Linked DNA regions of Pelosinus fermentans DSM 17108. The protein of the gene in region 1 interacts with the protein of each later gene in a pairwise test. Links are inferred from orthologs where the notes say so. Each region holds a gene or a part of one and is shown on either strand. Other genes may lie near its edges. The genes, in order: FR7_RS13200 and FR7_RS13970.

Region 1 (3,296 bases):
TATCGATAGAACTGCACACATAAAGTGATTTCATATCTTTTGGCGATACCCATGGAATATTTCCTGTAAAATATTCTGGTTTTGCTTTACTAGGAGTACCTCCACCCTTAAATTTACATATTTCTTCGATTGTCTTTACTACATTTGTAGATTTGTTTTTTTGGAGGTCACCAAACATCTCCAGAAAAGTACTTTTCAATAGCTCATCCAACACCTTGATGCTCTCTTTGCGTTTGACAATCAGCTTTTCCGCTTGGATAAGAACGGCAGCAATGCGAATTTGATCCTCATATACTGGCAAATTAAAGTGTATTTTATCCAAATTACTTCTAGAAATTCTCTTACGCGTAGTACCTGTCGTATAGGAGATTATTTTATTTCGAAAATCAGAACTATTAACAAGGTATTTTAGATACTCGTTTGAAATTTCTTTTGAATTAGGTCTCAATATACCAATATCGACAACCGTAACACACTCCCTTTCATCTCCAGGGAAAATACATGTTCTTCCAAGAGGGGCTGGCATTCGTGCAATTAATAGATCTCCTTTTTGCAAAAATGTACACTTAAGTTCGAGTGCCTTTTTCTTTGTTAAAAATCGATGTGATTTATTTAAAAATATCCCATCCCCAATATCTGCCAATTGAATGAGACGAACTTCTCCGTTTGGGTCTTGGTCTTTACTTTCAATCCAATCACCATCAATGAACAAACCCGCTTCATCAGTAACATTACTTAATGTTATATTTTTCATCATCATTCTAGCATACCTTCAAGCTCAGCCAACTCCTGATTAATCTCACCCTCCATCGTCTTAAGCTTGGCAAGAATCACATCTGGTTTCTCATATACAACCTCTTCAAATACATCCTCTTTATACTTACTCATCGAGAGATCATAGTTTTCTGTAACAATCTCACCTTTAAGCACAAAGAAAAACTTCTCTTTGCGATCACTTTCTTTCCTCTGATCCCGCTTTTTAAACTGCGCTACAATATCCTGTAGATCGCCATACCCTTCCTGTTTTGTCCGTTTGTCGTCAAGGCTATAACCGTCGCTTTGCATATCGTAAAACCAGACCTTCTCCGTTTCGCCACCTTTAGTAAAGATTAAAATAGCAGTACTGACTCCGGCGTACGGTTTAAATACTCCACTAGGCATAGCAATAACAGCCTTAAGTTCACATTTCTCAACAAGTATTTTTCTTGCTTCGACAAAAGCTTTACCGCTGCCGAATAAAACGCCCTGGGGCACAATCACACCTGCAGTGCCACCCATTTTAAGCAAATTATAAATATTTTCTACAAACAAAAGTTCAGTTTTGGTGGTTCCGAGTTTGAAAGCTTCATTGATATCCCCTTTGTCGATACTGCCAGTAAAGGGTGGATTCGCCATAATAATTTGATATTTATTGGACTCGGTAAAGCCTTTACTCAAAGTATCTTTGTAATCAATATGGGGAGTGTCCACGCCGTGCATCATCAAGTTCATCAGACCCAATCGCACCATGGTCACATCGATATCATAGCCATACAAGCTGTCATTAAGAATATCACTCACCTTTTTATTCAAGAGACCGCTCACCGAATTGCGAATAAAACCATCTTCGTCGGGCTGAATATTCTTCTTGTTTTTATCAAGCTGGGTCACCATATACTGATAAGCACCCAATAAAAAGCCGCCCGTTCCGCAGGCGGGATCAGCGATCAGGTTGCCCAATTTCGGCTCTACCAGTTCTGCAATAAGCTTGATGATATGCCTAGGTGTTCTAAACTGTCCATTTTTGCCTGCTGAGGCAATTTCGGAGAGAAGCATTTCATAGACATCCCCTTGAAGGTCCTGAAATGCCTGTCCGCCTTCGTTGGCATCTTTTTCAATCTCCGCAAATATCTCTTCGATGGTAGATATGGCTTCTACCAACAAGGCAGGCTTAGGGATAATAAAAACCGCATTCTGCATATGATGAGTAAAGGGCGATTCATCTCCATTAAGCATTTTCAGGAAGGGGAATACTTTCATCTGCACATGAGAAAGCATTTCTTCGGCTGGCATTTGTTTAAAATGACTCCAACGAAGAGTCTGTTTATCTACTTTTTGTTCGGTACCGGAAAGCTTAATCTTTCCATCAAACTTAGAGGTGTACTTTTCACCTGTGAAGTCAGCATCCGCTATTCGTTTCAGATCAAGATCATCCAGTTGCTTCATAAATAGGAGATAGGTAATTTGTTCAATGGCGGTGAGAGGATTGGAAATACCACCGCTCCAAAATTTATCCCATAGTTGATTAATTTTACTTTTAAGTGCTGCGTTATTTTGTAACAAGTTATGCTGCCACCTTTTTTGTTAATTCTAAGATTTCGTTAATTTCTGCAGGGGTAAACAAGCCACGGATTCCTTGTGGGTGCAATACTGTAAAAGGTGATTCTATCAAATCGCGCTTTTGCACAGTCTCTTTTTCCATTATAAATTCTTTCAATAGATTCAAAAAATCCAATTGCCGGGAACTTAGATTGGTATGGCTAAGAATAAATTGTTCAAATGCTCTAGTGACTGTTTCCGGGAAGCTTTCCAATACTTCTAGGCCCAAGATATGCCTAATGAACTGAATGAACTTTGCTTTTCGATTTTTATACACATTTTTAAGTAAATCCTCCGTAATATGAGGATGCTCGTCGTGTAACATGGCGGCAAGTTCCTGTGCCTCATCTTCGGTAATCTCTTTGCCCTCTTTGATCTTCTGCAAAATCGGGTTTCGTTCTGTAAGTTCCGTAATGAGCTTTTCTACCATTTCACGGTACTTAGAAACACTCACCGCTGAATGTTCCGGCCCAAACTCTACCATTTCTTTTGTTTTCAGTAAATCGGTAAAGTCAAACTTAGCAGGTCCTAAAGATTGAATATCACCATCACGATATTTCATTAATGTAGATAACTTTTCGGCAAGTTCATCAAACGTTTCATCCGTTGCCCTTGCCCAATAGTGATTGGTTTGAGCAAGCTTAATAATCGACTCTTCTCTTGCAACAATATTGACTGAAAGGGGAAGTTCACCAATCAGCTCGACAATATTATCCTTTAAGGTTTCAAATTTTTCTTTTTTATCTGCCAACTTCGCCAAGGACGCTTCAAGCAAATCTTTCTGAAATCGCATGGCCTTAAAATCGGTTTGGGAAACCGTTCTAAAAAGCGGTTTTATGGTAACACGTAAAAATTCAATCTTATCATGAGTCAATCTTGTCCAGAAATTATCATCTTCAAGTTTTTGCAATTCTGTGGCTGACTCTTGAATCACCACC
Region 2 (3,249 bases), 170 kb from region 1 along the record:
TTCAGGATTTGATTATACAAGAATGCCCAATCATACCCCTTTATTTTAGAAACAATATCGATGTAGTAAAAAAGACGGTTATGAATTATCAGGCCAACCCAACTCCCTCTGGTAATTTGTGGAATGCTTGGCAATGGGGTTTTGCAGCAAAGTAGCAGGAAGAGAAAACCAATTTACAAAGATAATTGAAAATCTTTGTTGACATTTTGTTATGAAAAGGTATAATAGTATATGTCGGCAAAATCAAACTATATAAAGTTGTGCTGAAATGACTTACTATGCGGTCGTGGCGGAACGGCAGACGCGCTAGATTCAGGTTCTAGTGAGGGAAACTTCGTGGAGGTTCAAGTCCTCTCGACCGCACCAACTTTTCGATGTTTATTTTGTTAAACAAATATGCTTGCATATTTCATGCGCGGTAGTGGCGGAACGGCAGACGCACCAGCTTGAGGGGCTGGCGGGGGCAACCTCGTGATGGTTCAAATCCATTCTACCGCACCAAACCTTAACTAATGGCTTATAGGCTTTTGCTTATAAGCTTTTTAATTTTATATAGATATCTTTTGCCAGGTGTGATTACGAATTTCCTAGAAGGATCTAAGGTCAGCTGTTGCATTTTACCAAAAAATATTTTAAAAGAGTATATTGTATTCATAAAAAGAAAGTTATTGTTTTAACAAAGTAAGTATGTTAAAATAATAACAAGGAAAGATGTAAGAATTATCCGATAATAATGTTGTGAATAGTAGGAGGGGATTTAAATGTATACAAATGTTATAACGAGTAAGAAATATCTATGTGACAATTGCCATTATCCCTTTATCATTTCAACAGAAAAGGGAGAATTACCAACAAACTGTCCGTTCTGTAACACTCCATTCACTTGTGGAGCACCTGATATTTCTTTTGATGGTTTTGAAAGTGAAGAAAACCTAAAAAAATAAAAAATAAAAGATTTGGCCTGTACAGAAGGAAACATTCTATTCGTTAGTTTGCCAAATCGCTCTTGAAAAGCCTTTAGAATTTTTTTCTAAAGGCTTTTCGTAAAGAGATAGCTGTCTGTGTGACTGGTGAAAAGGGGCGAAATTTGTGTTTTGAAGCTATTTAATTAACGTTTTATGTATGCTATAATAAAAAACGGTGATGAAATATGATAATATTTAAAAATGATTGGCAAGAATTGCTTGAAGACGAATTTAAAAAAGACTATTACTTAAACTTGCGGCAATTTCTAATACAAGAATATCGAACCAAGACCGTTTATCCAGATAAATATGATATTTTTAATGCTCTCCATTATACAGCTTATCAGAATATAAAAGTAGTCATATTGGGGCAAGATCCATATCATGGACCGAATCAGGCTCATGGGCTAAGCTTCTCGGTAAAGCCGGGAATCCAGCCTCCGCCGTCTTTAATGAATATTTATAAAGAGCTAAAAGATGATGTAAATTGTTATATACCGAATCATGGCTATCTTAAGCAGTGGGCAGATCAGGGGGTGTTGCTTCTTAATACCGTTCTTACTGTTTTAGCAGGGCAAGCGAATTCTCATAGGAATATGGGGTGGGAACAGGTGACAGATAAGATTATCAGCTTGTTGAACCAAAGAGAAGAACCCATTGTTTTTATTTTATGGGGAAGTAATGCTCAGTCCAAGACAAGCTTAATTACGAATAAGAATCATCATATTATTAAATCGGTTCATCCTAGTCCATTATCTGCATGCAGAGGTTTCTTTAAAAGTAAGCCTTTTTCGAAAGCAAATACAATTCTGGCATCAAGAGGACAAAGTCCGATCAATTGGCAGATTGATAATCTATAATAGTTGCTGATTTTTCTAAAAAAATATATACAACACACAAGACCTTAGCTCTATAGCTGAGGTCTTGTGTGTTATCTCTGGCTTAAAAGATGATTAATAAATTGCTGTCCTGTTCGTCCTGAACGTCCGTTATGCTGCCGTTCCCATCTTAGTGCTGCAGCCTGCAATTGTTCTAATGGCAGGCTGATTTTATTTTTTATTGCCAGTTGCTCTACAATGATAAGGTATTCTACTTGATTTGGGGACAAATAGGTGAGAGTGATGCCGAAACGGTCGGATAAGGACAACTTTTCATTTACCGTATCAAAGCGATGTACATCATCTGAATCTCCCTTTCGATCATCCCAAGTTTCTTTGATTAAATGCATCCTGTTAGAAGTGGCGTAAATCAGAACGTTGGAAGGGGTTCTTTCCACACCGCCATCAATAATGGATTTCAAATATTTATATTCAATTTCAAATTCTTCAAAAGATAAATCATCCAGAAAAATAATGAACTTCTGAGAATATTCTCTGAGAATCCCCAGTAATTGATTGAAAGATTTTAGTTCTAATTTAGAAACTTCTATGAGACGAAGATTTTTGATCATCGGTTCATTTAAGAGTGCTTTAACAGAAGATGATTTTCCTGTTCCTGGAGAACCAATCAGTAAAATATTATTTGCTGGTTTGCCATTAAGAAAGGCAAGAGTATTTTGCAGCAATGTTTCTTTTTGGTGCTCATATCCTGTTATATCTTGCAGTTGAATGGTGTCATAATTCTTTATTCCTATAAGGCCTGTACTGCTGCTCCAGCGCAAGGCGGTATAGTCAGACATGATGCCACAAGAATAAGAAGAATAGTGATTCATTAATTCTTGAACCAGCGCATCAAGTGGGGAGGATTCTGTAGCAAAGTGATTATAAAGGGTTGATATATTGCTTGTTGCTTTACTGTACGCAGTTGGTACAAAATTATGAATTAAATCGATGCTATCTTTTCCTGTTATAGTAGGTAAATCTCGAATTAGAAAATTTTTAAAAACTTTGCAATCATGTAATGCTGCCTGATATAAAGAGGAATTTGTATCTAGCATTCCATTGCTCTTTTCAGCAGTTTTACTAAAAAGATTTTCATCTTTAGAAACTAAATAAATAATATAATTTTTTAGTAGATCTCCCTCTAAGTGCAATTGTTCCGCCTTGATTAAAACTTCACTATACAATTCATAATATATATAATGAGGGCAATTCCTTTCCCAGAGAATTTGCATTTTTTTTACAATGCTGTCGGAGAGGATGCTGCGATACAGTAATAAATTTTGTAGTGGAAAATGTTTGTTATTCATGGTAGAATCCTTCTTTCTATAATTTAAAACTCATTTTATCACGAAGAAATTAATAATAGCAAATAGTATAGCGAGTCATTGTCTATACTATTTGCT

Evidence for each region.
Region 2: the proteins of FR7_RS13200 (region 1) and FR7_RS13970 interact in binary tests that used the Escherichia coli proteins (3 or more experiments, as listed by UniProt). The link is inferred for Pelosinus fermentans DSM 17108 from one-to-one orthologs.

The regions. Positions count from the first base shown.
Region 1 is NZ_AKVN02000001.1:2,849,752-2,853,047, forward strand. What follows is about bases 40-3,001. They hold FR7_RS13200 (type I restriction-modification system subunit M), read right to left. Parts: upstream 2,323-3,001; coding sequence 757-2,322; downstream 40-756. Other genes in these bases: FR7_RS13195 (restriction endonuclease subunit S), read right to left, coding at 40-760; FR7_RS13205 (type I restriction endonuclease subunit R), read right to left, coding at 2,324-3,001. Outside these bases: more of FR7_RS13195, read right to left, coding at 1-39; more of FR7_RS13205, read right to left, coding at 3,002-3,296. UniProt on the Escherichia coli protein: The subtype gamma methyltransferase (M) subunit of a type I restriction enzyme. The M and S subunits together form a methyltransferase (MTase) that methylates A-2 on the top and A-3 on the bottom strand of the sequence 5'-AACN(6)GTGC-3'.
Region 2 is NZ_AKVN02000001.1:3,020,274-3,023,522, reverse strand. Bases 73-2,987 are described here. They hold FR7_RS13970 (uracil-DNA glycosylase), read left to right. Parts: upstream 73-1,150; coding sequence 1,151-1,825; downstream 1,826-2,987. Other genes in these bases: FR7_RS13965 (ATP-binding protein), read right to left, coding at 1,897-2,987; FR7_RS13975 (hypothetical protein), read left to right, coding at 762-944; FR7_RS13990 (peptide ABC transporter substrate-binding protein), read left to right, coding at 73-155. In the rest of the region: more of FR7_RS13990, read left to right, coding at 1-72; more of FR7_RS13965, read right to left, coding at 2,988-3,153; FR7_RS13960 (LysR family transcriptional regulator), read right to left, coding at 3,248-3,249. UniProt on the Escherichia coli protein: Excises uracil residues from the DNA which can arise as a result of misincorporation of dUMP residues by DNA polymerase or due to deamination of cytosine.